3 regions of the Streptomyces sp. NPDC002476 genome follow, and region 2 is predicted to be linked to each of the others. Evidence: predicted binding sites of a transcription regulator. Region 2 holds the regulator's gene; each other region holds the start of a gene.
What was found. The regulator HrcA, encoded in region 2, represses chaperone genes, less so after heat shock. The targets are predictions, from matches to a motif close to TTNGCACTCNGNNNNNCNGAGTGCNAA.
Positions count from the first base shown of each region.

Region 1: the regulator HrcA is predicted to act here: its motif matches at 6,218-6,244, upstream of groES (co-chaperone GroES).
Region 3: the regulator HrcA is predicted to act here: its motif matches at 2,229-2,255, upstream of groL (chaperonin GroEL).

Region 1 is NZ_JBIARH010000012.1:37,291-47,419, reverse strand. It holds gene ACFYXM_RS16440 (YciI family protein) at 1-104, shown strand, start outside; gene ACFYXM_RS16435 (RNA polymerase sigma factor) at 254-1,513, shown strand; gene ACFYXM_RS16430 (class I SAM-dependent methyltransferase) at 1,691-2,311, opposite strand; gene ACFYXM_RS16425 (hypothetical protein) at 2,413-3,075, shown strand; gene ACFYXM_RS16420 (methyltransferase domain-containing protein) at 3,160-4,368, opposite strand; gene ACFYXM_RS16415 (polysaccharide deacetylase family protein) at 4,780-5,799, shown strand; gene groES (co-chaperone GroES) at 6,397-6,705, shown strand; gene groL (chaperonin GroEL) at 6,806-8,431, shown strand; partial or broken gene ACFYXM_RS16400 (hydroxyacid dehydrogenase) at 8,678-8,788, opposite strand; gene ACFYXM_RS16395 (SDR family NAD(P)-dependent oxidoreductase) at 9,159-9,932, opposite strand.
Region 2 is NZ_JBIARH010000010.1:164,725-174,853, forward strand. It holds gene ACFYXM_RS14980 (SpoIIE family protein phosphatase) at 1-1,625, shown strand, start outside; gene hemW (radical SAM family heme chaperone HemW) at 1,719-2,960, shown strand; gene ACFYXM_RS14990 (DUF3097 domain-containing protein) at 3,013-3,831, opposite strand; gene ACFYXM_RS14995 (MBL fold metallo-hydrolase) at 3,939-4,694, opposite strand; gene hrcA (heat-inducible transcriptional repressor HrcA) at 4,897-5,913, shown strand; gene dnaJ (molecular chaperone DnaJ) at 5,914-7,053, shown strand; gene ACFYXM_RS15010 (nitronate monooxygenase) at 7,190-8,266, shown strand; gene ACFYXM_RS15015 (16S rRNA (uracil(1498)-N(3))-methyltransferase) at 8,263-9,009, shown strand; gene ACFYXM_RS15020 (hypothetical protein) at 9,094-9,633, shown strand; gene ACFYXM_RS15025 (S41 family peptidase) at 10,093-10,129, shown strand, end outside.
Region 3 is NZ_JBIARH010000009.1:161,189-171,317, reverse strand. It holds gene ACFYXM_RS14080 (esterase/lipase family protein) at 1-261, shown strand, start outside; gene groL (chaperonin GroEL) at 444-2,066, opposite strand; gene ACFYXM_RS14070 (cold-shock protein) at 2,498-2,704, opposite strand; gene ACFYXM_RS14065 (MoaD/ThiS family protein) at 3,194-3,472, opposite strand; gene thrC (threonine synthase) at 3,506-4,840, opposite strand; SAM riboswitch class I at 4,859-4,986, opposite strand; gene ACFYXM_RS14055 (glucosyl-3-phosphoglycerate synthase) at 5,140-6,126, shown strand; gene ACFYXM_RS14050 (trehalose-6-phosphate synthase) at 6,312-7,733, shown strand; gene ACFYXM_RS14045 (hypothetical protein) at 7,934-8,953, opposite strand; gene otsB (trehalose-phosphatase) at 9,160-10,074, opposite strand.

The sequences.
Region 1 (10,129 bases), on a different contig from region 2:
AGGCGGAGGCCCTGGAATGGGCCCGGCGGTTCCTGCAGGTGCACCCGGAGGAATGGAACATCACCTGCGAGGTCCGTCGGATCGAGGAGCCTCCGGGCGCCTGACCGGCGCCGGTGGCGGTTCCGGCCCCGGTCGCGGTGCGGGTTGCGTCCCCGGTCCCGTCGCCGACCCCGCGTCGGCACCGGGGCACGGCGACGGCCCGCCGGGCCCGCCGGGCTTGTCGCCCGGCCGCACGGCTGATCGAATGCTGATCATGACGGTGGGGAGCACGGCGACGGCGATCGAAGCGGTCTTCAGGATCGAGTCCGCGCGGATCGTCGCGGGTGTCGCCCGCATCGTGCGGGACGTGGGCATCGCCGAGGAGATCGCACAGGACGCCCTGGTGGCCGCCCTGGAGCAGTGGCCGGACTCGGGTGTCCCGGACCGGCCGGGCGCCTGGCTCATGACCACGGCGAAGCGCCGCGCCATCGATCTCGTACGCCGCAAGGAGACCTACGCGCGCAAGCTCGCCGAGGTGGGGCGGGCCCTGGAGGACGTGCCGCCGCCCGAGCTCGCGGAAACCGACGACATCGACGACGACCTGCTCCGGCTGACCTTCACCGCCTGCCATCCGGTGCTCGCCACGCCGGCCCGTGTCGCCCTCACACTGAGGCTGCTCGGCGGGCTCACCACCGAGGAGATCGCCCGCGCGTTCCTGGTGCCCGAAGCGACCGTCGCCCAGCGCGTCGTCCGAGCGAAACGGGCCCTCGGCCGTGAGGGCGTCCCGTTCGAGGTGCCGTACGGGGCGGACCGCGCCGCCCGTCTCGGCTCGGTGCTCGAAGTCATCTACCTGATCTTCAACGAGGGCTACGCGGCGACGGCCGGTGACGACTGGCTGCGTCCGGCGCTGTGCGAGGACGCGCTGCGGCTGGCCCGGGTGCTCGCGGCCCTGATGGAGGACGAGCCCGAGGTCCACGGCCTGGTCGCGCTGCTGGAGCTCCAGGCGTCGCGGGGGACGGCCAGGACCGGGCCCGACGGCGTGCCGGTGCTGCTCGCCGACCAGAACCGGGCCCGCTGGGACCAACTCCTGATCCGGCGCGGCATCGCCGCCCTGGAACGGTCCGTGGCCCTGACACGGGCGACGGGCGCCGGACTCGGCCCGTACGCCGTACAGGCCGCGATCGCCGCGTGCCATGCCGGGGCGCCCCGGTACGAGGACACGGACTGGGCCGGCATCGCGGGCCTCTACGACCGCCTCGCCGCGATCGCGCCGTCACCGGTCGTCGAGCTGAACCGGGCCGTGGCGGTGTCGAGGGCACGGGGTCCGGAGGCCGGACTCGCCCTCGTCGACGCCCTGGCCGACGACCGCGCGCTCCGGGACTACCACCTGCTGCCGAGCGTCCGCGGGGACCTGCTGGCCGGCGCGGGCCGTACGGACGAGGCACGCGCGGAGTTCGTACGGGCCGCCGGACTGACCCGCAACGAACGGGAACGCGCGCTGCTGCTCGACCGCGCGGCACGGCTCGACCGATGACGCTCCTGTCCGCGGCGCCCGTTCGGCGCCCGATCAGCTCACGGGTATGCCCGGCCGGTGCACGATCGGGCCTGTTCGGCAGCCCTGTGGGCGCATGACCGTGCCTGTCCAGCAGCCCGGCCGGCGCTCGGTCGTGCCTGTTCGGCAGGCGGCGCCCGTCCGGTGCACGGCGCCCGGTCAGCGCACGGCCACGCCCAACGAGGCGGCGCCCATCGTCCTCGGCGCACCCTTCTCGTAGAACACGTCGAGGTCGGTGATCGTGAATCCCGCGGCCGTCACCATCCCGGCGATCGGCCGGGTCAGACGGCAGCCCCCGAAGAGCCGCCGCTCCAGCGGGTCGAGGCGGTGCTGCAGGCGGCGCACGTCCTCGTCCTCCTCCGGCGCCAGTCCGTGCTCCAGGAAGTGCAGGGTTCCGCCGGGCTTCAGGACCCGCCGCACCTCGCGCAGCGCCGCGTCGGCGTCCGGGACGGTGCACAGCGTCCACGTGGACAGGGCGCCGTCGAAGGTCTCGTCGTCGAACGGCAGGTACTGGCTGTCCAGCCCGGCGCGCCGCACCGGGGTGCGTCCCGCGTGGACACGGTCGCGGGCGAGGCGCCAGCCGAGGTCGGACGGCTCGATCGCGGCCACGGCGGTGACGGTCTCCGGGTAGAACGGCACATTGCGCCCGGAGCCGAAGCCGATCTCGACGATCTCGCCGTACAGGCCCTCGCAGACCCGGCGCCGCAGCGGTTCCGTCGTCTTCATCCCGCCGACCACATCGACGATCCGGGGCACGATCCGTTCGGCGTAGAACCCCATCAGGAACCTCCGTGTGTCCCTCTCCAGCATGGCACCGGGGCGGTCCCCGCGCATCGCACGTCGCGCGGGAGCGGTGGCCCGCACTCGATAGGGTCGGGTCCATGTCATTGCGCACCCAACTGCCGCCCCCGCCGCCCGTGGAGATACGTGCCTGGCCCGGCCGGGAGGAGATGCTCGCCGACCGGGCCGGGGTGCTCGCGGAGCTGGTGAGACGGCACATGTCGTTGGGACGGCTGGCGCTGCTGTGGCTGTGGGCCGTGCTCTGCGCGATCGGCTGGTCGCTGGTGGGCGCGGCGATGACCGCGTTCGAGCAGACCTCCGACTTCTTCAGCGCCGTGCTCGCGCTGATCCTCGTCGTCATGGGCGTCTGCTGCGTGGTGCCCGCCGTCATACTCGTCGCGGTCGGGCTGCGCCGCGACCGTGACATCCGTCGGCTGCTCGTCTCCTGGGGCGAGTTGGGGCGCGACCCGGCCCGGGACGCGGGGCTGCGGAAGCCGGGGACGGCCCTGGTGTGGCTGCTGCTGTCCTACGCGCTGTGCGCGCTCGGGCTGTACATGTGCTTCGCGTTCCCGGCGGTCGAGGAGGCGGTCAAGGAGTCCTACGGGCTGGTCGCCATGGTCATGGGGCTCGGGATGATCGCCTGGCTCACCGGGCTGATCGGCCTCGTCAAGGCGTCCGCCCACCGCCGCTGGGTGATGCGGGTACTGGCCGGGGCGCCCGCCCCGCAGCCGCTGTTCTCCACCGGCGGCGGCGCGCACCGCTGACCCGCGCACCGCTGACCGGGGCCCGGCCCGTCCGGCCCGCCGCGTCCGAGCCGGGTCCGGGCGGGGCCCCTGGCCGGGGACGGGTCAGCGGCCGGCCGGCGGCCGGTCCTCGCCCGGTGGGCCGGCCGGTGTCGGTTCGGTCGACGGACGGCCGATCAGCATCGTCGGCGCCCCGGCCACCCGGGTCAGGAACACCGTGGCGGCGTTCGGTCCCCGGAGCTTCATCCGGCGGCGCAGCTCCTCCGGTTCGACGGCCGAGCCGCGCTTCTTCACCGTCAGGACGCCCACCTCCCGCTCCCGCAGCAGTGCCTTCAGCTTCTTCATGTTGAACGGCAGTTGATCGGTGATCTCGTACCCGGAGGTGTACGGGGACGCGTACGGCCGGTCGCTCGTGACGTACGCGATGGTCTCGTCGATCAGCCGCCCGTCGCACCGCGCCACCACGTCGGCGACCAGATGGGCGCGGATCACGGCGCCGTCCGGCTCGTACAGATAGCGCCCGACCGGGCCGACCGGCGGGGCGGGCGGCGGGACCGCCGACCACAGACCGGCCCCGGCCGGGAGCACGGTGGCGCGGTACGAACCGGCCGTGAAGCCCTCGCCGAACCAGAGCACCGCCTCCTTCACGTCGCCGCCGTCCGAGATCCACTCGGCCTCGGCCTGCTCCGGGATCGCCTCGTGCGGGATGCCGGGGGCGATCTTCAGCGCGGCGCGGGGGGCCCGCAGCGCGGCACCGGTCGCCCAGGAGAGCGGCGGCGAGTACGCCTCGGGGTCGAAGATCCGGCCCCGGCCGCCGCGCCGGGCCGGGTCGACGAAGACCGCGTCGTACCCCGAGGCGTCGACCTCGGTGACATCGGCGCACCGCACCTCGATCAGGTCCGCCAGGCCGAGCGCGGCGGCGTTGGCGCGGGCCACCTCGGCGGTCAGCGGGTCGCGGTCCACGGCGAGGACCCGGATGCCCGCCCGCGCGAACGCGATCGCGTCGCCGCCGATCCCGCAGCAGAGGTCCGCGAGGCTCCGCACCCCGCCCGCCTCGGCGAACCGCCGGGCCCGGTGCGTGGCCACCGACGTACGGGTCGCCTGCTCGACACCGTTCGGCGTGAAGAACATCCGGTACGCGTCCTCGGCCCCGAACTTCGCCACCGCCCGCTGCCGCAGCCGCGCCTGCCCCAGCGCCGCCGACACCAGGGCGGGTGGGTGCGTGCGGCGCAGCCGGGTGGCGGTGGCCAGCTCCTGGGAGGGGTCGTAGGACCGCAGTTCGTCCAGCAGAGCGGTCCCCTCGGGGGTGCGCAGGGCCCGGAAGGCGGCGAGCGGACCGTCGGCGCCGGACGCGTCATGAGCGCCGGTGACGTCACCGGCCCCGGAGGCGTCATCGGTCCCGGAGGCGTCATCGGTCCCTGACGCGGCGTCCGTGCCTTCCGGGACGTCCGCGCCGGACGCGGCTTCCGGGACGTCCGCGCCGGACGCGGCGTCGGCGCCGAATGGGGCATTCGAGTTGTTCGGTCCTGCCAGGTCGGGCGAACCGGCCGGGTCGTTCGGGGCGAGAGCGTTCACCCGCCCCATTGTGAGCCAGTCGGGGTGGTGAGCCAGTCGGGTTGACCGGCGCGGCCGGCGGTGGTGTCGGGCCGGAGTGCCCTTCGTGAGCTGGCAGTATGCAACGCCACGTCATTTATACGACTAATACGATAAAAGGAAGAATTGGCCATGAAAGCGTGTGAATCGGGCCCGTGCGCGTCCCGCGGTCCTGGCTCCGCGGGGCGTCGGCCGACCCGCGCGGCCCTGGCCGCACTCCTGGTCGCCGCGGTCGGTTCGGGGTGCGCCTCCGGGACCGCGGGGCGGGCGGACACCGGCCCCGGGCACCGGGCCGACGCGTCCATGGGCCCCTTCCCCGTGCTGCCCACCGAACCGCCCCCCGGGCATCCCGGCGGACCGGGATACCACGGAGGGGCCGGTGCCCCGGCCGACCGCGGCGCCCCCGCCGGAGCGCGCGAGAACGCGAAGCTCGCCCCGGCCGTACGGGCCGCCCTCGCCAAGAAATGGGGGCTGGCCCGCGCGCCCCTGATCGCACCCCCGCCCGCCGCCAAGCCGCGCGTCACCACTCGGAGGGGCTTCGAGGTCACGGGCGGCGACGCCTCCCTGCCGCCGGTCTTCACCACCGTCCCGACCGAGGACCGGGTGGTGTTCCTGACCATGGACGACGGCGCGGAGAAGGACCCCGAACTGCTGCGGATGATGGACGAACTCGACATCCCGTACAGCGCGTTCCTCACCGACCAAGAGGTGCGCGGCAACTACGGGTACTTCGGCGAGGCGCAACGGCTCGGCGTCGGCCTCAACAACCACACCCTCAGCCACCCCTACCTTCCCGAGCTCTCGTACGAGGAGCAGAAGCGCGAGATCTGCGGTCAGCAGGACATCATCGAGAAGCAGTTCGGGAAGCGGCCCGTCCTCTTCCGTCCGCCGTACGGCAACTACAACGCGGACACGCTGCGCATCGCGAAGTCCTGCGGGATCGAGGCCGTGCCGCTCTGGAACGCGGAGGCGTTCCCGGACCACATGGAATGGCGCGAGGGGGACGGGAAGCTGCGCCCCGGCGACATCATCCTCACGCACTTCCGGGGCCGGAACGAATGGGGCGCCGACATGACCGAACTGGTCCGCGCCGTCATGAAGACGATCACGGACCAGGGGTACGCGGTGGCCCGGCTGGAGGACTACGTATGACCGGAGGGCCGCGCACGAGCGGCACGGGACGGGCGCGTGCGCGACGTGCGAGGCGTACGAGACGTGCGAGAGGCGCCGGACGGCGGGGCGGGCGCGCCGACTGATCGCCGGGGCGACGGCGGCCGGTGCGCTGCTGACGGCGACGGCCGGGTGCGCGCAGTCGGCCGATCCGGTCGAGCGGCTGGGCCGCAAGGCCGCCCGCGACCTCACCCGCACCCCCAGCCGGAGCTCGCCCCGGCCGGAACCTGCCCGCGACCTCACCCGCCCCCGGCCGGAACTCGCCCCCGGCCCTCGCGTGCGTCCGACCGTCCGGGACCGGTCCAGCCCGCACTGTTGTTCCGCCCGGGCTCCCGTGTACGGGCCGGCGCCTCGGCACCCCGGGCCGGCAGGGGGAGCCCGGACGCCACGACTGGCTGAATTGGCACTCCGCTTGACCGAGTGCTAATCGCGGTCATAGTCTCGGTGCTGGCACTCACCGATGGAGAGTGCCAGCAGTACTGTGCGACTGGCAGGTCCGGCACCCGCGACGACGGATCCACCTGGTCGCCACACACAGACTCTTAACCCCGTGAGATCTCCGAAGGGGGAGACCGGATCGTGTCGACCGCCAGCACCAAGGTTGCGATCAAGCCGCTCGAAGACCGCATTGTGGTCCAGCCGCTCGACGCCGAGCAGACCACGGCCTCCGGCCTGGTCATCCCGGACACCGCCAAGGAGAAGCCCCAGGAGGGCGTCGTCCTGGCCGTGGGCCCGGGCCGCTTCGAGAACGGCGAGCGCCTTCCGCTCGACGTCAAGACCGGCGACATCGTGCTGTACAGCAAGTACGGCGGCACCGAGGTGAAGTACAACAGCGAGGAGTACCTCGTCCTCTCGGCTCGCGACGTGCTCGCGATCATCGAGAAGTAATTCACCCACGTCTGCTTCCGTTCCGCGCCCCTGGCCCCGTGCGTTGTGATCAGCCGGGCGGCCGGGGGCGCGGTTTGTTCGAGAGGAAAGCTCAGCTCCCATGGCGAAGATCCTGAAGTTCGACGAGGACGCCCGTCGCGCCCTCGAGCGCGGCGTCAACAAGCTTGCTGACACGGTCAAGGTGACGATCGGCCCCAAGGGCCGCAACGTCGTCATCGACAAGAAGTTCGGTGCCCCCACCATCACCAACGACGGTGTCACCATCGCGCGCGAGGTCGAGATCGAGGACCCGTACGAGAACCTCGGTGCCCAGCTGGTGAAGGAGGTCGCGACCAAGACCAACGACATCGCGGGTGACGGTACGACCACTGCCACCGTGCTGGCCCAGGCGCTGGTCCGCGAGGGTCTGCGCAACGTCGCCGCCGGCGCCTCCCCGGCCGCCCTGAAGAAGGGCATCGACGCGGCGGTCAAGGCCGTGTCCGAGGACCTCCTCGCGACCGCCCGCCCGATCGACGACAAGTCCGACATCGCCGCCGTGGCCGCGCTCTCCGCGCAGGACCCGCAGGTCGGCGAGCTCATCGCGGACGCGATGGACAAGGTCGGCAAGGACGGTGTCATCACCGTCGAGGAGTCCAACACCTTCGGTCTGGACCTCGACTTCACCGAGGGCATGGCCTTCGACAAGGGCTACCTGTCCCCGTACATGGTGACCGACCAGGAGCGCATGGAGGCCGTCCTCGACGACCCGTACATCCTGATCCACCAGGGCAAGATCGGCGCCATCCAGGAGCTGCTCCCGCTGCTGGAGAAGGTCATCCAGGCCGGTGGCTCCAAGCCGCTGCTGATCATCGCCGAGGACGTCGAGGGCGAGGCGCTGTCGACCCTCGTCGTCAACAAGATCCGCGGCACCTTCAACGCCGTCGCCGTGAAGGCCCCCGGCTTCGGTGACCGCCGCAAGGCCATGCTCGGCGACATCGCCACCCTCACCGGTGCGACCGTCATCGCCGAGGAGGTCGGCCTCAAGCTCGACCAGGCCGGTCTGGACGTGCTGGGCACCGCCCGCCGCGTCACCGTCACCAAGGACGACACCACGATCGTGGACGGCGGCGGCGAGCCCGGCGACGTCAAGGGCCGGGTCAACCAGATCAAGGCCGAGATCGAGGCCACGGACTCCGACTGGGACCGCGAGAAGCTCCAGGAGCGCCTCGCGAAGCTGGCCGGCGGCGTGTGCGTGATCCGCGTCGGTGCCGCCACCGAGGTGGAGCTCAAGGAGAAGAAGCACCGTCTGGAGGACGCCATCTCCGCGACCCGCGCCGCGGTCGAGGAGGGCATCGTCTCCGGTGGTGGCTCCGCTCTGGTCCACGCGGTCAAGGTCCTGGAGGGCAACCTCGGCAAGACCGGCGACGAGGCCACGGGTGTCGCGGTCGTGCGCCGCGCCGCCGTCGAGCCGCTGCGCTGGATCGCCGAGAACGCCGGCCTGGAGGGCTACGTCATCACCTCCAAGGTCGCCGACCTCGACAAGGGCCAGGGCTTCAACGCCGCGACCGGCGAGTACGGCGACCTGGTGAAGGCCGGCGTCATCGACCCGGTCAAGGTCACCCGCTCCGCGCTGGAGAACGCCGCGTCCATCGCGTCGCTGCTGCTCACGACCGAGACCCTGGTCGTCGAGAAGCCGGCCGAGGAGGAGGCCGAGGCCGGTCACGGCGGCCACGGCCACGCGCACTGACGCGTAACCCCGGCACTGGTGCCCCTCCCGGCAACGTCTGCCCCGTCGCGCCGCGCGGCACTTCCCCGAGCTCTCAGCTTCGTTCGGGCAGGGGAGACCCCATCCGGGGGCTTCCGGCCGCCTTGCGATCGCACGCAGCGTACGACGCTCCTTCCGGGCAGACATTGCCGGTCACGGCACCAGCCACCGAGGCCCGGTATCCCGTCGCGGGATACCGGGCCTCGGCCTGTGTGCGGGTCCGGGCGGTCACGCCGACCGGGTCAGCACCCCCGCGCGGACCGGATCCGCGAACGGCTTCCCCCGCGTGTACCGTTCCAGCTCGTCCAGCGCCTGGTCGGCCATCCGGTGCAGCTCATCGTCCTGCCCGGATTCCCCCGACCATCGACCCGCTCCGTTCCCGGCCCGTTCCCGGCCCGTTCCCGGCCCGTTCCCGGCCCGGCCCCGGCCCCGACCGTTCGACCGGACCGTTCGTCCCGGCACCGGGTCCCGTCGTCGCACGGTGGACAGCGGTCCGACGGCACGGCCCGTCAGGCCACCGCCCCTCCGGTGCCCGACGGGCCGACATGTCCCCTCCCCGGAAACGGATTCCCACGGCGGAAACGGAGTGCCCCGGCCGGGCGAGCGCGTGCCGGGAAAGCCCGTGACCGGGAGGCGCGAGCCCGGGAACCACGCAGCCGGCTCCCCGTCATCGGGTGATCCGGTAACAGGCTCGCGGGGGACCTTTCGCTCACTGGGGTCCGTACTTGCGGCCCGTCTTGGAGGCGACCCCTCCGAGCAGGCCGCGCGGCGTCAGCTTCACGACCCCCATCAGCGCCTTGTACCGCGGGTCCGGCACCGACAGGGACTTGCCGCGCGCCAGGTCCGCCAGGGCCGCCTCCACCAGTTTGTCGGCGTCCAGCCACATCCAGCCGGGGATGTTGCCGGTCCCCATCCCGGCCCGCTGGTGGAACTCCGTGCGTACGAAACCCGGGCACAGCGCCATCAGCCGCACCCCCGAACCGGCCAGGTCCTTGGCCGCGCCCTGGGTGAACTGCACGACCCACGCCTTGGACGCGCCGTACGTCCCGCGCGGCACGAACGCCGCCACCGAGGCCACGTTGACGACCCCGCCCCGTCCGCGTTCCCGCATCCCGGTCACGGCGGCCGAGGTCAGGCGAAGCACCGCCTCGCAGTGCACCTTGAGCATGTTCAGCTCGTCGGCCATGGGCACTTCCAGGTAGCGGCCCTTGTTCCCGAACCCGGCGTTGTTGACCAGCAGGTCAACCGGATGCTGACGGTCCGTCAAGCGTTCCTCGGCCGTCTCGATCCCCTTGTCCTCGGACAGGTCGGCCCGCAGTACCTCGGCCTCGATGCCGTGCCGGTCGTGCAGTTCGGTCGCCTGCTCGCGCAGTCGCTCGGCGTCGCGCGCCACCAGCACCAGGTTGTGCCCGTCGGCCGCCAGCCGCCGCGCGAACGCGGCGCCGATCCCCGCGGTCGCGCCCGTAATCAGTGCAGTCGTCATGGGCGGCACGTTAGTGCCTGTCCGCCGGATCACGGCCGGACGGTGACCCGGACGGCGCCTCGATCCGGGTCGGGCCGCCCACAGAAGGCGCGGTCCGGACCGGCCGCTTGCCGATGCCGGTCGCTCCGCCCGGGGCGTCGGTGTGGGCGACGATCCTGGGCCGTCCCACGTTCACGCTCAGCACCTTCATCGGCCTG
Region 2 (10,129 bases):
CCCTGGTGCTGGAGGTCTCCGACCACCACCCCGCCCGTGCCGTGCGCGGCGAACGCCCGGAGGACGGCGGCCCGGCGGACGGCCCGGCCGTCACCGGCTTCGCCGCGCCCACCGATCCCGCCGAGTACGGCCGCGGGCTCCAGCTCGTCGGCACCCTCGCCGAGCGCTGGGGCATCACGTACCGCACCGGTCTCAAGACCGTCTGGGCCCGGCTCCCCGTCGACGACTGGAACCCCTTCCCCGAACCGTCCGCCGAGACCGGGTTCCAGCACGGGCTGCGCGCCGCCGAACTGCTCGCCCCCACGGCCCGGCGCGCCCTGCGCGACGACGCGGACTGGGCCGGCCGGGGCGCGCTCTCGTTCCTCGCCGAGGCCTCGGACCTGCTCGCCGGTCAGCTCGACGAGGACATCGTCGCGGCGCTCGCCGGACAGTTACTGGTGCCCAGGCTCGCCGACTGGTGCGCGATATGGCTGGAGCCGGAGAACGGCGGCCCGGTGGCCGTGCCCCGGCTCGCCAGCGTCTGGCACCGGGACGAGACAGAGACCGCGCCGCTGCGCACGATGCTCGAACAGGACCCCATCCGGCTGCCCGAGCGGGTCGGCACCGGTCCCATCTGCCTGCCCTGGCCCTGGGGCGAGGAGGGAGGGGAGGAGCCGGAGGCGCACGCCCGGGCCGCCCTCGCCTACCGCATCACGGCGGGCGGCCGCACGCTCGGCGCCGTGCTCCTCGGCCGGGAGGGCGCGGGGCGCGTCCCCGACGAAGTGACCGCCCTGATCGAGGACTTCGTCCGCCGGGTCGGCCTCGCCGTCGGCGCCGCCCGCGCCTACAGCCGGCAGGCCACGATCAGCCGCATCCTGCAACGGGCGCTGCTGCCCGGCAAGGTCGCCGACATACCCGGGGTGACCAGCGCGCTGGTGTACGAACCCAGCGACGACGGGGTCGTCGGCGGCGACTTCTACGACATCTTCCCGTGCCCCGGCGACCGCTGGTGCTTCGTCCTCGGCGACGTTCAGGGCAGCGGCCCCGAGGCCGCCGTCGTCACCGGCCTGGCCCGGCCCTGGCTGCGGCTGCTGGCCCGCGAGGGCTTCGGCGTCGGCGAGGTGCTGGACCGGCTCAACCGGCTGCTCCTCGACGACGCGATGGAGGCCGCCGAGGCGGCCGCCCTCATGGTGGCCGCGGCGGGCGGCCAGCAGACCGCGGACACCGGGCAGTCCCGCTTCCTCTCCCTGCTGTACGGGGAGCTCGTCCCGCTGCCGGAGGGCGGCGTGCGCTGCACCCTGGCCAGCGCCGGCCATCCGCTGCCGTTGCTGCTGCGGCCCGACGGCGAGGTGCGCCCGGCCGCCGAGCCGCAGATGCTGCTCGGCCTCTTCGACGACGTCGCGTACGAGAGCCAGAGCTTCGACCTGACACCGGGCGACAGCCTGCTGTGTGTCACGGACGGGGTGACCGAGCGGCGGTCCGGAACGCTGATGTTCGACGACGGGGACGGTCTGGCCCGGGCGCTGGCCGACTGCACGGGCCTGTCGGCGGACGGCATCGCGGACCGGATCAAACGGGCCGTGCACGAGTTCGCCGAGCGCCCGCCGGACGACGACCTGGCGCTGCTGGTGCTCCGGGCGGGGTGAGCGCGGGCGCCCGCCGTCACGGTCGTGCGTCATGGGCATGCCTCTGGGCTTGCGTCATGGGCATGGCCGGGCGTTGCCGTTCGACGGGGGACAATGGGCGGTATGCCTTCCGTACTTCCCGATGGTGAACCCGTGCCCGACGACGGGGCGCTGCCCCGCCATGCCCTGGAAGGCGCCGCCGACCGTCCGCTCGGCTTCTACCTGCACGTGCCCTACTGCGCGACCCGCTGCGGCTACTGCGACTTCAACACCTACACCGCGACCGAGCTGCGCGGCTCCGGCGGCGCCCTGGCCTCCCGGGACAACTACGCCACTCATCTGATCGGCGAGGTCCGCCGGGCCCGCGAGGTCCTCGGCGACGACCCGCGCCGGGTCCGTACGGTCTTCGTCGGAGGCGGGACGCCGACCCTGCTGGCCGCCGCCGACCTGGTCCGGATGCTGGGGGCGATCCGCGACGAGTTCGGTCTCGCGGACGACGCCGAGATCACCACCGAGGCGAACCCGGAATCCGTCGGTCCGGCGTATCTCGCCGAACTGCGGGAGGGCGGCTTCAACCGGATCTCGTTCGGCATGCAGAGCGCCCGGCAGCACGTGCTGAAGGTCCTGGACCGCACACACACCCCCGGACGGCCGGAGGCGTGTGTCGCCGAGGCGCAGGCGGCGGGCTTCGACCACGTCAACCTCGACCTGATCTACGGCACGCCCGGCGAGTCCGACGACGACTGGCGGGCCTCCCTGGACGCGGCGATCGGGGCCGGTCCGGACCATGTGTCCGCGTACGCGCTGATCGTCGAGGAGGGCACCGGGCTGGCCCGACGCATCCGGCGCGGCGAGATCCCGATGACCGACGACGACGCCCACGCGGACCGGTACCTGATCGCGGACGAGGCGATGACCGCGGCGGGCTTCTCCTGGTACGAGGTGTCGAACTGGGCCCGCACGCCCGAGGCCCGCTGTCTGCACAACGAGCTGTACTGGCGCGGGGCCGACTGGTGGGGCGCTGGACCGGGGGCGCACAGCCATGTCGGAGGCGTGCGCTGGTGGAATGTGAAGCACCCCGGGGCGTACGCGCAGGCGCTGGCCGAGGGACGCTCACCCGGCGCCGGGCGCGAGATCCTCTCCGCCGAGGACCGGCGGGTCGAGCGGATCCTGCTGGAACTGCGCCTCGCGGACGGTTGCCCGCTGTCCCTGCTGAAGCCGGCGGGTCTGGCCGCGGCCGACCGCGCGGTCGAGGACGGGCTGTTGCAGCCGGAGCCGTACGAGCGGGGGAGGGCGGTGCTCACCCTGCGCGGACGGCTGCTGGCCGACGCGGTGGTGCGGGACCTGGTGGACTGAGGACCCCGCTCCTCAGCCGCCGGAGGGACCGGATCCGGGGGCCGTCACGCACTCATTCGGGCGCCGTCACAAAATCGATCAGGTGTTCCACTGAACCCAGAAGTGTCGGCTCCAGGTCCCGGTACGAGCGCACCGAGGACAGAATGCGCTGCCAGGCGGCGCCGGTGTTCTCCTCCCAGCCCAGCGCCCGGCACACGCCCGTCTTCCAGTCCTGGCCGCGCGGCACCACCGGCCAGCCGGCGATGCCCACGGACGACGGCTTCACGGCCTCCCACACGTCGATGTAGGGATGGCCGACCACCAGCACGTTCGCGTCCGACACCCGCTCCGCGATCCGGGACTCCTTGGACCCCGGTACCAGGTGGTCCACCAGGACGCCGAGCCGGGCGTCCGGGCCGGGGGAGAACTCGCGCACGACGGCCGGAAGGTCGTCGACACCCTCCAGGTACTCGACGACCACGCCCTCGATCCGCAGGTCGTCGCCCCAGACCCGCTCGACCAGTTCCGCGTCGTGCCGGCCCTCCACATAGATCCGCCCCGCCCGTGCGACCCGGGCACGCGCCCCGGGGACCGCGATCGATCCCGAGGCCGTGCGCGCGGGGCGCGCCGGTGAAGCCGCCGACGGCCGCACCAGCGTGACCACCCTGCCCTCCAGCAGGAAGCCGCGCGGCTCCATCGGAAACACCCGGTGCTTGCCGAAACGGTCCTCCAGGGTCACTGTCGGTCCTTGGGCCGTCTTCTCGCAGCGGATCACCGCACCGCAGAACCCGGTGGAGACCTCCTCCACGACCAGATCGGCTTCGGCGGGGACCTCGGGAACGGGGGCGGACCTCTTCCACGGCGGGGTCAGGTCCGGCTGGTAGCTGCGCATCGGACGACGATAGGACGGGAACGGCCCACGACACGCCGAGGGGCCGGCCCGCACGCCGAGGAGCCCGCCTCGCACGCCGACGAGGCCCCCCGTCCTCCCGCTGCCTTTCAGGGGCCCGTGAGTCCCCCGTACAGCGCCGCCAGCCGGTCGCGCTGGTCCCTGACGAACGCGGCGTCCACGACCGCTCCGTGCCCGGGGACGTACACCGCGTCCTCGCCCCCCAGCGCCAGCAGCCGGTCCAGCGCGGCCGGCCAGCGGGCCAAGGCCGCGTCCGGGCCCGCCTGAGGTTCACCGGACTCCTCGACCAGATCGCCGCAGAACACCACGGCGGGGGAACCCGGCACGACCGCCACCAGATCGTGGCCGCTGTGCGCGGGGCCCAGATTCGCCAGCAGCACCCGCCGGCCGCCGCCCAGATCGACTGTCCGTTCATCGCGCACCTCGTGATCCGGCGCCACCAGCGCGGCGACGGCCTCGGTCGCCTCGTGCTCGGGCACCCCGTGGCGTACCGCGTCGGAGCGCAGATCCGCAGCCCCGCCCGCGCTCCTCAGCAGGTCCGCCGTACCGGCCGCCCCGTAGACCCGGACGCCCCCGGCCGCCCGGACACCCGGGAACGCCGCGGTGCCCAGAACGTGATCGAAATGGGGGTGGGTGAGTGCGATATGCGTCACCTCACGGCCGAGCAGGGCTCGTGCCCCGTCCCGGATCCCGGCCCCCTCGCGGAGCGTGGACCCGGTGTCGACGAGCAGCACGCCCTCCGCCCCGGCCACCAGCGCGGTCGTCGCGTCCCAGCCGGGCAGGCGGCGCCGTCCCGTACCGTGACCGATCCGCTCCCAGCCGAACTCTTCCCAAGAGGTGTCCATACCGGGACGCTATCGGCAGCGGACCGGTACGGTCTCGCGACCGCGTGGCCGGTCGCCCTTGCTAGGTCCCCAGTCGGCCGCCGTACACTGACCGGGGGATGGCTGGCACTCGCGCTGACAGAGTGCCAGGCGGATCCCTGGGGAAAGAAGTCGGGTACGGCCCGGGAACCACCGCTGAACCAGCTACCTGGAGGTGCGCGCGATGCTCAGCGAACGCAGACTCGAAGTGCTGCGCGCCATCGTTCAGGACTACGTGGGCACCGAGGAGCCGGTCGGCTCCAAGGCGCTCACCGAGCGGCACAAGCTCGGGGTTTCCCCGGCCACCGTCCGCAACGACATGGCGGTGCTGGAGGACGAGGGCTTCATCGCCCAGCCCCACACCAGTGCCGGGCGCATCCCGACGGACAAGGGTTACCGGCTCTTCGTCGACAGGCTGGCGGGCGTCAAGCCCCTCTCGTCGCCGGAGCGCCGCGCCATCCACAATTTCCTCGACGGTGCGGTCGACCTCGACGACGTCGTGAGCCGCACCGTCCGGCTGCTCGCGCAGCTGACCCGGCAGGTCGCCATCGTGCAGTACCCCTCGCTGACCCGGTCGACGGTGCGGCACGTGGAACTGCTGTCGCTGGCCCCCGCCCGGCTGATGCTCGTGCTGATCACGGACACCGGCCGGGTCGAACAGCGCATGATCGACTGCCCCGCCCCGATGGGCGAGACCTCGCTGGCCGATCTGCGGGCCCGTCTCAACAGCCGGGTCGTCGGGCGCCGTTTCTCGGACGTCCCGCAGCTGGTGCAGGACCTGCCGGAATCCTTCGAGAGCGAGGACCGGGGGACCGTGTCCACCGTGCTCTCCACCCTGCTCGAAACCCTGGTCGAGGACACGGAGGAGCGCCTGATGATCGGCGGCACCTCCAACCTCACCCGCTTCGGACACGACTTCCCCGTGATGATCCGGCCGGTGCTGGAGGCGTTGGAGGAGCAGGTCGTGCTGCTGAAGCTGCTCGGTGAGGCCAAGGACTCGGGCATGACCGTACGCATCGGGCACGAGAACGACTACGAGGGACTGAACTCCACGTCCGTCGTCACAGTCGGCTACGGTTCGGGCGGCGAGGCAGTCGCCAAACTCGGCGTGGTCGGACCGACCCGCATGGACTACCCCGGAACGATGGGAGCGGTACGCGCAGTGGCACGTTACGTCGGACAGATCCTGGCGGAGTCGTAAGTGGCCACGGACTACTACGCCGTACTCGGCGTGCGCCGCGACGCGTCCCAGGACGAGATCAAGAAGGCATTCCGGAGGCTCGCCCGCGAGCTGCACCCGGATGTGAATCCCGATCCGAAGACACAGGAGCGGTTCAAGGAGATCAACGCCGCCTACGAAGTGCTGTCGGACCCGCAGAAGAAGCAGGTCTACGACCTCGGCGGCGACCCGCTGTCCGCTTCCGGCGGCGGTGGCGGCGCGGGCGGCTTCGGACAGGGCGGCTTCGGCAACTTCTCCGACATCATGGACGCGTTCTTCGGTACGTCGTCGCAGCGCGGGCCCCGCTCGCGCACCCGGCGCGGCCAGGACGCGATGATCCGGCTGGAGGTCGATCTCGCCGAGGCGGCGTTCGGCACCACCAAGGACATCCAGGTCGACACCGCCGTCGTCTGCACCACGTGCAGCGGCGAGGGTGCCGCTCCCGGCACCTCCGCCCAGACCTGTGACATGTGCCGCGGACGCGGCGAGGTCTCCCAGGTCACCCGGTCCTTCCTGGGCCAGGTCATGACCTCGCGGCCCTGCCCGCAGTGCCAGGGCTTCGGCACGGTCGTGCCGACCCCGTGCCCGGAGTGCGCCGGGGACGGCCGCGTCCGGTCGCGCCGCACGCTCACCGTGAAGATCCCGGCGGGTGTCGACAACGGCACCCGCATCCAGCTCGCGGGCGAGGGCGAGGTCGGCCCCGGCGGCGGCCCGGCCGGCGACCTGTACGTGGAGATCCATGAACTGCCGCACCCGGTGTTCCAGCGCCGCGGTGACGACCTGCACTGCACCGTCACGATCCCCATGACGGCGGGCGCGCTCGGCACGAAGGTGCCGCTGGAGACGCTCGACGGCCTGGAGGAGGTCGACATCAGGCCCGGCACCCAGTCCGGCCAGTCGGTCCCGCTGCACGGACGCGGCATCACTCATCTGAGGGGCGGCGGACGCGGCGACCTGGTCGTGCACGTCGAGGTGATGACCCCGACGAAGCTCGACCCGGAGCAGGAACGACTGCTGCGCGAACTGGCGAAGATGCGGGGCGAGGAGCGGCCCACCGGCCAGTTCCAGCCGGGGCAGCAGGGGCTGTTCTCCCGGCTGAAGGACGCCTTCAACGGCCGCTGACGGGCCTCGCGCGGGTCGTCGAGCGGCCCCGCGCGGGCTGACGCGGACCTTGTGGGCCGTTCTCCGTCCGACGGAGAACGGCCCACGGTCGCGTCCCGCGCGCGCCTGGGTGCACCGGACGTGACACGATGCGGTCATGTCATCCGTGTTGACCGATCTCTGCCGGTATCCGATCGTGCAGGCCCCCATGGCGGGCGGTACGTCCCGTCCGGAGCTCGCCGCAGCCGTCTCGGAAGCGGGCGGGCTGGGCTTCCTCGCCGCCGGGTACAAGACGGCCGACGGCATGTACAACGAGATCAAGCGGCTGCGCACGCTCACCGGCCGGCCCTTCGGCGTCAATCTCTTCATGCCGCAGCCCGACCTCGCCGACCCGAGCGCCGTCGACGTGTACCGGCATCAGCTCGCGGGCGAGGGTGCCTGGTACGAGACCCCGCTCGGCGACCCGGACGCCGACGGGGGCGACGACGGCTACGAGGCCAAGCTCGCCATCCTTCTGGACGACCCCGTCCCGGCCGTCTCGTTCACCTTCGGCTGCCCGACCCGCGACACCCTCGACGCGCTCGCGAACGTCGGCACGTACACCGTCGTGACGGTGACCACGCCGGAGGAGGCCCAGGCGGCCCAGTGGGCGGGCGCCGACGCGGTCTGCGCGCAGGGCGTGGAGGCGGGCGGCCACCAGTCCACCCACCGCGACGACCCGCTGAACGACGGCACCGGCATCGGCCTGCTCTCCCTGGTCGCGCAGGTCCGCGAGACCGTGGAGCTGCCGATCGTCGCCGCGGGCGGACTGATGCGCGGCTCCCAGATCGCCGCGGTGCTCGCCGCGGGCGCCCAGGCGGCGCAGCTCGGCACGGCGTTCCTCGTCTGCCCCGAGTCCGGCGCGACCCCGCTGCACAAGCAGGCGCTGACCAATCCGCTGTTCGCGGGGACCGCCCTGACCCGGGCGTTCTCCGGCCGCCCCGCCCGAGGGCTGCTCAACCGTTTCATGCGCGAACACGGTCCGTACGCCCCCGCCGCCTACCCCCAGGTCCACTACCTGACCTCCGGACTGCGCAAGGCGGCGGCCACGTCCGGGGACGCCCAGGGCATGGCACTGTGGGCGGGGCAGGGACACCGGATGGCACGCGAGGTGCCCGCCGGCCGGCTGGTCGGCCTCCTCGTCGAGGAACTGGACGCCGCGCGGGCGGCACTGAACGCGGGGGGCACGCGATGACCGCACCGGTCTTCGTCGTCGAAGCGGTCCCCGACGGGCCGGAGTTCGTGCTGGAAGGGCCCGAAGGGCGGCACGCCGTCTCGGTGAAGCGGCTGCGCCCCGGCGAGGACGTCGTGCTGACGGACGGCGCGGGCCGCTGGACCGAGGGCGTCGTCAGGGCCGCCGAGGGCAAGGACCGGCTCGTGGTCATGGATCTGACGGAGATCCACGAGGAGCCCCCGCCCGCGCCCCGGATCACCGTCGTCCAGGCGCTGCCCAAGGGTGACCGGGGCGAGGTCGCCGTGGAGACGATGACGGAGACCGGCGTCGACGCGATCGTGCCCTGGCAGGCATCGCGCTGCATCACCCAGTGGAAGGGCGAGCGCGGCCTCAAGTCCCTCGCGAAATGGCGCAACACCGCCCGCGAGGCGGGCAAGCAGTCGCGCCGGGTGCGATTCCCCGAGGTGGCGGACACGCTGACGACCAAACAGGTGGCCGCGCTCCTGGGCGCGGCGGACTTCGCCGCCGTCCTGCACGAGGACCGCGACCACGACAGCGAACCGCTGGCCACCGTTCAACTCCCCGCCCAGGGCGAGATCTTGCTCGTCGTCGGCCCCGAAGGCGGCGTGTCCCCGGACGAACTGGGCCTCTTCGCCGAGGCCGGCGCCCGCACCTGCCGTCTCGGCGCGAGCGTGCTGCGCACCTCCACGGCCGGAACGGCGGCGACGGCCCTGCTGATGGGGCGCACCGGCCGCTGGTCGTGAGCGCCCTCCCGCGCGCCGGTGCCACCCCTGAAGAGGCCGCGAGCCGTCTACCGTCTCGCGATCGAACGGTGGGAAGCTGCCCGTATGGGGACAACAAGGGCATGGTGTCGTAGCGGAATCCGTCGACTTCTGGCCGCGTCCGCACTCACGGGCGCGGCGGTCGCGGCGCTCGTCGCCTGTGACCCGGCGGGCGGTCTGAACTCCGCGTCCATTGCCGTGACCACCGACCGGACCGGCACCAGCGCCCTGGAGCGCAACGGGGTCGACGTGCGCTGGCTGAGCTGCTCGGCCGGTGTCGACCGCCTGGACGGGGGCGGGGCGGTGAACGGTTCACCGGCCGCCTCCCCGCCCCGGACGGGGCACGTCGAGTGCACCGGAAGGACCGGGGGCGGACAGGACATCTCGATCAGCGGCAAGGTGACCCAGGCCCTCGACGGGCGGTGCGTGCGGGGCGACCTGACCGCTCGGGCCGACGGCAGGGACGTGTTCCGGACAGACGTGCTCGGCGACTGCGACGCCAGACCGACGTTCGGGGCGGTGTACCCGCCCGGGAACAGCGGCCAGGGCGGCGCCCGGCCCGCGGTCACCGTGACGGTCACGGTGACCGGCACACCCTGGGGCTGAAGCCTGTTGCAGAACGGGTTCAGCGCTGGTTTCCCGCTGTGATCCGACGCACCGAGGGCTTGCTCCTGTCCGGCTTCCTGTCGACTGACCGTGCGTGTCGATCCCGCGCATGAGGTGCCGCACGATCCTCCGGGCCGTTGTGCAACAGGCGTCAGGCCCTGTCGTCGAACTGCCGTCTGCCGTGCGGCGCCTGGCCGGCACGCTCGCGGTGCTGTCGCAGTCGGCCTCGTAGGTCCTGGTACGAGGGCGAACCTCCGCCTCGCGCCCAATGGGGTCTCCCCTGTTCGAGCGGAGCCGAGAACTCGGGGAAGTACCGGACGCCGCACGGCCCGGCCTCCGGCCGGACGACGGCAGTTCGACGACAGGGCCCGGTGACCGGCGCGGTGCGCCGCCGCGGGCCCCGACGTACTCCGGCCAACCCGGTACCGCCGGGCACGCCCGCGGCCTAGGGTGATCGGTGTGACGCAGTCTGCCTATCTCCGATACCCCCATGTCC
Region 3 (10,129 bases), on a different contig from region 2:
ATCCTCGCCGACGGTTTCAACGCCCTCAATCCGATCCTGGGCTTCAAGACCGACGTCCGTATCCGCTCGCACTGCTTCGTGCCGTCCGTCAGTGCGGTCGACATCCGCGACCTGGACACCGACGAGGATCTGTACACGGACATCTCCGCGCTCCCGCGCGAGGACAGCGGGCTCGACGAATTCCGACTGGCCTCCCGGAACGAGGGCCACACCCTCGTGACCGAGGAGCTCTGCACCTGGCTCCTCGACCGGCTCCCGTAGCGTCGCGAACGCCGCGAACCCGCGAAGACCGCGAACGTCGCGGGGCCGTCGTGGGCACATCGCGGGGCCGTCGTGGGGACGTCGTGCCTCACGGCACGGATACGGCGCAGGCCCCCGGGACCAGGAGGTCCCGGGGGCCTGCGCTACAGCGAAGCTGTGCCGGACTTGCCGATCCCGTGGGATCAGAAGTCCATGTCACCGCCCGGCATGCCGCCCGGAGCGGCCGCGGCGGCCTTCTCCGGCTTGTCGGCGATGACGGCCTCGGTGGTGAGGAACAGCGCGGCGATGGACGCGGCGTTCTGCAGGGCGGAGCGCGTGACCTTCGCCGGGTCGATGATGCCCTCGGCGATCATGTCGACGTACTCGCCGGTCGCGGCGTTCAGACCGTGGCCGACGGCCAGGTTGCGCACCTTCTCCACGACGACGCCACCCTCGAGACCACCGTTGACGGCGATCTGCTTCAGCGGGGCCTCCAGGGCCAGCTTGACGGCGTTGGCGCCGGTCGCCTCGTCACCCGAGAGCTCCAGCTTCTCGAAGACGGCCGAGGCCTGGAGCAGAGCCACGCCACCACCGGCGACGATGCCCTCCTCGACGGCGGCCTTGGCGTTGCGCACCGCGTCCTCGATGCGGTGCTTGCGCTCCTTCAGCTCGACCTCGGTCGCGGCACCGGCCTTGATGACGGCCACGCCGCCGGCCAGCTTCGCCAGGCGCTCCTGGAGCTTCTCGCGGTCGTAGTCCGAGTCGGAGTTCTCGATCTCGGCACGGATCTGGTTGACGCGGCCCTGGACCTGGTCGCTGTCACCGGCGCCGTCGACGATCGTCGTCTCGTCCTTGGTGATGACGACCTTGCGGGCGCGGCCGAGCAGGTCGAGACCGGCGTTCTCCAGCTTGAGACCGACCTCCTCGGAGATGACCTGACCACCGGTGAGGATGGCGATGTCGCCGAGCATGGCCTTGCGGCGGTCGCCGAAGCCCGGGGCCTTGACGGCGACGGACTTGAAGGTGCCACGGATCTTGTTGACGACCAGGGTCGACAGGGCCTCGCCCTCGACGTCCTCGGCGATGATCAGCAGCGGCTTGCCGGACTGCATGACCTTCTCCAGCAGCGGAAGGAGGTCCTTCACGTTGCTGACCTTGGAGTTGACGATGAGGATGTACGGGTCGTCGAGGGACGCCTCCATACGCTCCATGTCGGTGGCGAAGTACGCCGAGATGTAGCCCTTGTCGAAGCGCATACCCTCGGTGAGCTCCAGCTCCAGACCGAAGGTCTGGGACTCCTCGACGGTGATGACGCCTTCCTTGCCGACCTTGTCCATAGCCTCGGCGATGAGCTCACCGATCTGGGTGTCGGCGGCGGAGATGGAGGCCGTCGAAGCGATCTGCTCCTTGGTCTCCACGTCCTTGGCCTGCTCCAGGAGAGCGGCGGAGACGGCCTCGACGGCCTTCTCGATACCCCGCTTGAGGGCCATCGGGTTGGCACCCGCGGCGACGTTGCGCAGACCCTCGCGGACGAGAGCCTGGGCGAGAACGGTGGCGGTGGTCGTACCGTCGCCGGCGACGTCGTCCGTCTTCTTGGCGACCTCCTTGACCAGCTCCGCACCGATCTTCTCGTACGGGTCCTCCAGCTCGATCTCCTTGGCGATGGACACACCATCGTTGGTGATCGTGGGGGCGCCCCACTTCTTCTCAAGGACGACGTTGCGACCCTTGGGGCCAAGGGTGACCTTGACGGCGTCAGCGAGCTGGTTCATGCCGCGCTCGAGACCGCGCCGGGCCTCCTCGTCGAACGCGATGATCTTGGCCATGTGAAGTGGTCCTCCCGGACAGGGGTGGATTTTCTCCGGACCGAGTGGCGCCCGCGACGGACGGCCTGCGTACCGGTGGTTCCTTGCCCCACCGGAGCTGCGGACCTCACCGGCCCGGCCCAAGTTCTGTCACTCTCACCCGGAGAGTGCTAACGCCAATGATTAGCACTCGACCCCCGAGAGTGCAAGCGTCCCCCTCGGGATGTGGACAACCCCGGACGCCGGATCCAGGCGGAGGGCGGACACCCCGCAACCCGTACGGGCGCGCGGTCCCGGCCTGTTCCCCGACACGCCGGGCGCCCGGGAACGTTCCCGGGCGCCCGGGCTCCCGGAAGGTTCCGGGAACGCACGCAGGGCCCGCCCCCTGGGTGCTCCCCGGGTACGGGCCCTGCGTACGTGAGTGGTGTCGTTGGTGGCCGACCGCGCCGAACTCAGCCGACGGCGAGCTTGACCATGTCCGCCTGCGGCCCCTTCTGGCCCTGCGAGATCTCGAACTCAACTCGCTGACCCTCTTCGAGGGTGCGGTAGCCGTCCATCTGGATCGCGCTGTAGTGGACGAAAACATCCGCACCACCGTCGACCGCGATGAAGCCGTACCCCTTCTCCGCGTTGAACCACTTGACGGTGCCCTGAGCCATGCCTAACTCCCCTATTACTGGCCCTTGCGCAGGACCGCACTTCGCGGACCCGGGTCAGAACTCACCCTCCGACAGGAGAGGGTGTGTGCGCCGGAACGCGTCGACCGCGGCTGAATGTATCTGCCCAACTGCCCTCTGCAACAGGTCAATCGGACGAGAATTCTGGGCAGCACCGATCGCCCGGAACTGAAGAATTCACAAGATCCCGGGGCAAGTCGGGCCGGACAAAGGTGACTTATGACGCAGGAAGATCGCACACTTTGGCCACTTCTCATCGTGACCGGGCGCATTCTCATTGGCGGGCGGCACGCGAAGCTGGGGGACTTCCCCCACTCTACCCCGCTCAACCATGCAGAATTGCCCCCTCCGTTTTCTCCCGGAGAGGGCAATTCGGATAACTCGTGAAGCCGTCCCCCGCCGGAGACCGGCCAATGACCGACGACGGCGACCGACCGGTGGCCGACCGCGGTGCGGGGAGCCTTCGGACCGTCAGCAGCCGCCCGCCACGGCGGGGATGATCGAGATGCCGGCGCCGTCCGGGGTCGCCGTCCCCAGGCCGTCCTCGAAGCGCACGTCGTCGTCGTTCACGTACACGTTCACGAAGCGGCGCAGCTTGCCCTGGTCGTCCAGGACCCGGACGGCGATGCCCGGGTGGTTGCGCTCCAGGGACTCGATGACCTGGGAGAGGTTCTCGCCCTCTGCCGGGACCTCGGACCGGCCGCCCGTGTAGGTGCGGAGGATGGTGGGGATGCGGACCTTGACGCTCATGGTGGGTGTGCCTTTCTTCGGTCGCGGTGGGGATCAGGCGGTGGCGAGGCCGGCGGCGCGGAACGCGTCCAGGCTCGGGCGGATCGTCGCGGTCGCCTGCGAGGTGGCGGCCACCGCGTCCAGGGTCTTGAGGCCGTCACCGGTGTTGAGGACGACGGTGGTCAGCGACGGGTCGAGCACGCCGTTCTCGATCAGCTTCTTCGTCACGCCGACCGTCACCCCGCCCGCCGTCTCGGCGAAGATGCCCTCGGTACGGGCCAGCAGCTCGATCGCGTCGACGATCCGCTCGTCGTCCACGTCCTCGACCGCGCCGCCGGTGCGCCGGGCGATGTCCAGGACGTACGGGCCGTCGGCCGGGTTGCCGATCGCCAGGGACTTGGCGATGGTGTCGGGCTTCTGGGGCCGTACGACGTCGAGTCCGGCCTTGAACGCGGTGGAGACCGGGGAGCACCCCTCGGCCTGGGCGCCGAAGATCTTGTACGGCCTGTCCTCGACCAGCCCCAGCCCGATCAGCTCCTGGAGTCCCTTGTCGATCTTCGTGAGCTGCGAGCCGGACGCGATCGGGATGACGATCTGGTCGGGCAGGCGCCAGCCGAGCTGCTCGCAGATCTCGTACGCCAGGGTCTTGGAGCCCTCCCCGTAGTACGGGCGCAGATTGACATTGACGAAGCCCCAGCCCTCCCCGAGCGGGTCGCCGATGAGCTCCGAGCAGAAGCGGTTGACGTCGTCGTAGTTGCCCTCGATGCCGACCAGCTCGCCGCCGTACACCGCGGCCATGACGACCTTGCCCTGCTCCAGGTCGTGCGGGATGAACACGCAGGAGCGGAAGCCGGCGCGGGCGGCGGCGGCGCCCACCGCACCGGCGAGGTTGCCGGTGGAGGAGCAGGAGAGAGTGGTGAAACCGAAGGCGCGGGCGGCCTCGACGGCGATCGCGACGACGCGGTCCTTGAAGGAGTGCGTCGGGTTGCCGGAGTCGTCCTTGACGTACAGGCCACCGGTGACGCCCAGCTCGCGGGCGAGGTTGTCGGCCTTGACCAGCTTGGTGAAGCCGGGGTTGAGGTTGGGCTTCTCCGCGACATCGGCGGGGACCGGCAGCAGCGGCGCGTACCGCCAGATGCTGTTCGGTCCGGCCTCGATGCGCTTCCTCAGCTCCTCCGGGGAGCCGGTCGGCAGGTCGTACGCCACTTCGAGCGGCCCGAAACAGGACGCGCAGGCGAAGATCGGGCCGAGTGCGAAACGCTCGCCGCATTCGCGGCAGGAGAGCGCCGCGGCGGGTCCGAGATCGAGGTCGGCGGGCGCGGTGCCGGCGGAGGAATCATCGGCGGAAGAGGTGTTCGCTGGGGCGGTCGCAGCGGTCTGCACGGCCATGATGGCGGAGGCCCTTTCTCCTCATCTTCCTTGCGACGCGTTTCGTCGCAAGCCGGAATTGGCACCTTCCCCACCGTGACCTCGCGGTCGGCAGGAGGGTTGCCGGGACGTCAACGGGCCGTTCCCTCAGTCCCTCTGGATGAGCGCTGTGGCACTGGAGCGATGCTCCAGGCATTTGTCGGCGGACCGACCCCGGCATGCGACGGTCGTCCGCGTTGTTCAAGACTGTAACCGAAGCACCGGACTGCTGAGACAGTCGTCCGAACCGCGAGATGGATCACATACAGGGAGTATCGACCGTGCTGGAAGAGGTCGAAAGCTGGCTGACCAGGCGTTCCTGGTCGGCCGCCGACCGTCCGCTGGACCGCCTCCTGGCTGCCAAGGCGAAGGACCCGCGGCGCGGGAGCGTGAGTGTCGTCCTGCCGGCACTGAACGAGGAGGCGACGGTCGGCGGGATCGTCACGACGATCCGGCGCGAGCTCATGGAGAAGGTCCGGCTGGTCGACGAACTCGTGGTGATCGACTCCGGTTCCACGGACGCCACCGCGAAGGTGGCCCGGGAAGCCGGCGCCCGGGTGGTGCACCGGGACGGCATACTCCCCCGGATACCCGCCGTGCCTGGCAAGGGCGAGGTGCTGTGGCGCTCGCTCCTGGTGACGCACGGTGACATCGTCTGCTTCGTCGACGCCGATCTGCGGGACTTCTCGGCCGACTTCGTCTCCGGCATCGTCGGCCCGCTGCTGACCGACCCGGAGGTCTGCCTCGTCAAGGCGATGTACGACCGGCCGTTCGGCGACGGCCCGGCCGGCCCTGCCGAACCCGCCCCCGGCGGGGCCGCGGCCCAGGGGGGACGGGTCACGGAACTGGTGGCCCGGCCGCTGCTCAATCTGCACTGGCCGCGGCTGGCCGGTTTCGTCCAGCCGCTGGGCGGCGAGTACGCGGCACGCCGCTCCCTGCTCGAACAGTTGCCCTTCCCCGTCGGGTACGGGGTGGAGCTGGGCCTCCTCGTGGACGCGCTGCACACGGTGGGCCTGGACGCGCTGGCCCAGGTCGACGTGGGTGTGCGCAGACACCGCCACCAGGACGGCCAAGCACTCGGCCGGATGGCGGCGGCGATCTACCGGACCGCCCAACTTCGCTTGTCCCGGGGGCACTTGGTGCGCCCCGCGCTGACCCAGTTCGAGCGCGGCGAGCACGGCTTCGTACCGCGCACCCATCCGGTGGACACCGAGGAGCGGCCCCCGATGCGCGAGATCGAGGAGTACGTCCAGCGCCGCGCAGCGTGACGCAAGCGCGCACCGTACGACACCCCCGCGGGGCCACGGAAACCATGGGACGTCCATGGGGCACCCACGGGCACACGGGGAACCGCCGGTAACCACGGGAGCCGTGCGCACGCCACCCGGGCGCCGCCGGACGTTGTCCGGCTTCGCACGTTTGAGTGGTTCGTGATCGGGCTAGATTGCGCAACATGGTCTCCGAGCGCGAAGCCCAGTCCGCCGAAGCCGGTGCCGTCCGGGCCGGCGCTGCCGAAGCCGGCGTTCTCGTCGCGTCGAACCGCGGCCCGGTGTCGTACACCCTGGAGACCGACGGGTCGCTCGACGCGAAACGCGGCGGGGGCGGGCTCGTCTCCGGGCTGAGCGCCGTCGACGACAAACTGTGGGTGTGCGCCGCGCTCGGCGACGGGGACCGCGAGGCGGTCCGGCGCGGGGTGGGCGAGCCGGGCGTGCGGATGCTCGACATCGACCCGGCCGTCCACGCGGACGCGTACAACGGCATCGCGAACTCGGTGCTCTGGTTCGTCCACCACATGCTGTACCAGACCCCGCTGGAGCCGGTCTTCGACCCGGAGTTCCGACGGCAGTGGGCATCGTTCGAGACGTACAACCGGGCCTTCGCCGAGGCGCTCGCCGAGGAGGCGGGCCGGGGCGCCGCGGTCCTGGTGCAGGACTACCACCTGGCGCTGGTGCCCGGCATGCTCCGCGAACTCCGCCCCGACCTGCGGATCGGCCACTTCTCGCACACCCCGTGGGCGCCCGTCGACTACTTCCGGCTGCTCCCCGACGACATCGCGGAACAGCTCCTGCGCGGCATCCTGGGCGCCGACCGGGCGTGCTTCCTCACCCGGCGCTGGGCCGACGCGTTCACCGCCTGCTGCGCAAAGTTCCTGGGCGGCACGGGACGGACCGGGATCGGGGTGCACGGACTCGGCGCGGACGCCGACTTCCTGCGCCGGCGCGCGCACGAGGCGGACGTGGACGAGCGGATGGCCGCGCTGCGCGAGCAGATCGGCCCCGGACGGAGGACGATCGTGCGGGTGGACCGGACGGAGCTGTCCAAGAACATCGTGCGCGGCCTGCTCGCCTACCGCACGCTCCTCGAAGAACGGCCCGAATGGCGGGAGCGCGTCGTCCATGTCGCCTTCGCCTACCCGTCGCGGCAGGACCTGGCCGTCTACCGCGACTACACCGCAGAGGTCCGGCAGGTCGCCGACGCGATCAACGAGGCGTACGGCACACCGGGCTGGACACCGGTCGTGCTGCACGTCAAGGACGACTTCGCGCGCTCGCTCGCCGCGTACCGGCTGGCCGACGTGGCCCTCGTCAACCCGATCCGCGACGGCATGAACCTGGTCGCCAAGGAGGTCCCGGTCGTCTCCGACCACGGCTGCGCGCTGGTGCTGTCACGGGAGGCAGGGGCGTACGAGGAACTGGGCGACGACGCGGTCGTGGTGAACCCGTACGACGTGTCCGCGACGGCGCGCGCCCTGCACGAGGCGCTGACGATGGCGGACGGCGAACGCGCCGAGCGCACGCGGCGGCTGACCGCGGCGGCGGTCGCACTGCCGCCGCAGCAGTGGTTCCTGGACCAGCTGGCCGCGCTGCGCGACTGATTCTCCCGGCGGGGAGCGAAGCGGGCGGCCCTGGGACGACCGGCCGGGGCCGGGCACAGCCGACGGAACGGCCGCGGGCGGCCGGGACGATCGGGCCGACGGGGACGGCCCGGGGCGGCCGGAACCCACGGATCCGGTTGTGGGCGGAGCCTGCGGAGCCGGTGCGGGCGAAACCCGCGGATCCGGTGTTGACGCTCCCGTCAACGAGACGCGACCGTGCGCAGTTCCAGCTCGTGTCTCGCCTCACTCCGCAACAACTCCTCCAAGTGGTGCAGCGTGGTGATGAGCGGGTCGTCGCGGTCGAGCACACGACCGGCAAGGCCGATCAACGAGTCGTCCTCGTGAGGCGTCGACCAGTCGAACAGCAGGCTGCACAGCGCTTCGCTGCTCTCGTCCCGATCGGCCACCATGCGCAGACCGAGCCATCTGCGCTCCACCCGGTGCCTCAGAAGCGAGGCAAAGGTCCGGATGCAGTGCCACGGATCGTCGGCACCCGTACCGGACATCAGTCGCGCGACCAGATCCTCGTACAGCTCCGCTGTTCCCAGGCTCAGCGCGCGCGCACCCACGTACGCCCAGCGGTCCGATCCCGTGCCGCCTCCGTAGGCCTCCCAGCGCGGGTTCCACAGCAGCCGGGTGAACGCGGCGCGCCCGGCGTCACCGTGCAGGGCGATGCCCAGGATCAGCCCACCGTTGCAATCTGTGGACGCGGCCCCCTCGCCCCATTCGACGAGCCTCTTCAGCCATGCCGGATCACCCGTCTTCGTCGCGAGGACCGGCAGGAACTCGGGGAACAGGTGAGAACCGACGTGCCGTTCCAGAGCCTCCGCGATCTCGGCCCGCAGATCCCGGCACGGCAGGTGCGCCAGCCCCAGGCAGGCGGACGCCGACTCGTCGTAGCCGCCCTCGACGTGCTCCCACAGCATCCGCTCGGCCGACTCGCACCCCAGGCACCCGACAGCGTGCAGCACACCGGCCGGTACGCCGTCGCGCAACCTGCCCGCCCGGACACTCGCCGCCAGCAGCCTTTCGGCCACGCCGGCGTCTCCGTGCCGGGCGAAGACCGGAATCAGTTGCTCACGTGCTCCGGGATCGTCCAGGAACACCGGAAGCAGCGCCTCCGCGTCGGAGCGGGACCCGTACCGCAGTACCACGTCCACGGCCATCGACTCCCACTGCCAGGTCACCGTCGTCGGATCACCGGCGTACCTGTCGAGCAACCTCCGCGCCGCCCATGAAACCGCCACTGCGTCCCCCGCCCCGCTGCCGCCTCTGTCTCTGCCGCTGCTCTGCCCTCTGGCTCGCCCCTGGGTCGAGCCAGAGGGTCGGCCTATGGGTCGGCGTCCGCCCGGACACCCGTCATCCCCCTCCTGGCCGGGACGGGGGGCGGCAGCCGTGGCTTCCGCCGCACCGAACCGTTGACGGCTCAGAGGCGTGCGGCCAGGGCCGCCAAGTAGCGTACGACGGCCGCCGGGCCGTCCAGCAGCAGATCGGCCCGTTCGGCCAGCTCGGTGACCTCGGCGCTGCCGCTGCAGACCAGCAGGCCCGGGATGCCGTCGGCGCCCTCGGCGCTTTCGGTGCCCTCGGCGCTTTGGGCGCTTTGGGCGCGGAGCTTCTCGACGGCGGCGTACGCGGCGAGGTCGCCGAGGTCGTCGCCCGCGTACAGGACGGACTCGGCACCCGTCTCGCGGAGGTACCGCGCGAGCGCGACGCCCTTGTCCATGCCGGGTGGGCGCAGCTCCAGCACCAGGCGGCCGGGTTCGACGATCAGCCCGTGGCGGGTGGCGAGCTCGCCGAGGGGTTCGCGCAGGGCCTCGAAGGCGCCTTGCGGGTCGGTGGCGCGGCGGGTGTGGACGGCGAGCGCCCGGCCCTTCTCCTCGACCCAGGTGCCGTGCCAGGCGCCGTGCCGGTCGAGCACGCCGGGCAGTTCGGCGCGGGCCGCGGCCACGCCGGGGTGCGGGGCGAGGGCCTGGACGGCACCGGTGACGGCGTCCCAGCGCTCGGCTCCGTAGTGGCCGAGGACGACGAGGTGGTCGAGGCCCGCCACCCCGGCGAAGCCGCCCTGCCGGACGGCGACGCCGGCCGGGCGGCCCGTGACCACGGCGACGGAGGCCACTTTCGGGGCGAGCGCGACGAGGGCGTCCACGGCGCCGGGGTGGGCACGGGCCTGGTTCGGGTCCGGGACGATGTCGGCGAGCGTCCCGTCGAAGTCGAGTGCGATGACGGCACGGTCCGGGCGCGCGAGGATCGCGGCGAGCGCCTCCCGGCCTACCGGGGTGGTGGGGGTCGGGAACTCGGACGGGGTCGCGCTCGGCGCGGGTGCGTGCGGGTTGCAGCCCATGGGGCGAGCCTATAGGCGGCGGGCGGAGGCGATCGCGGCGAGGCGTCCGCGGTGG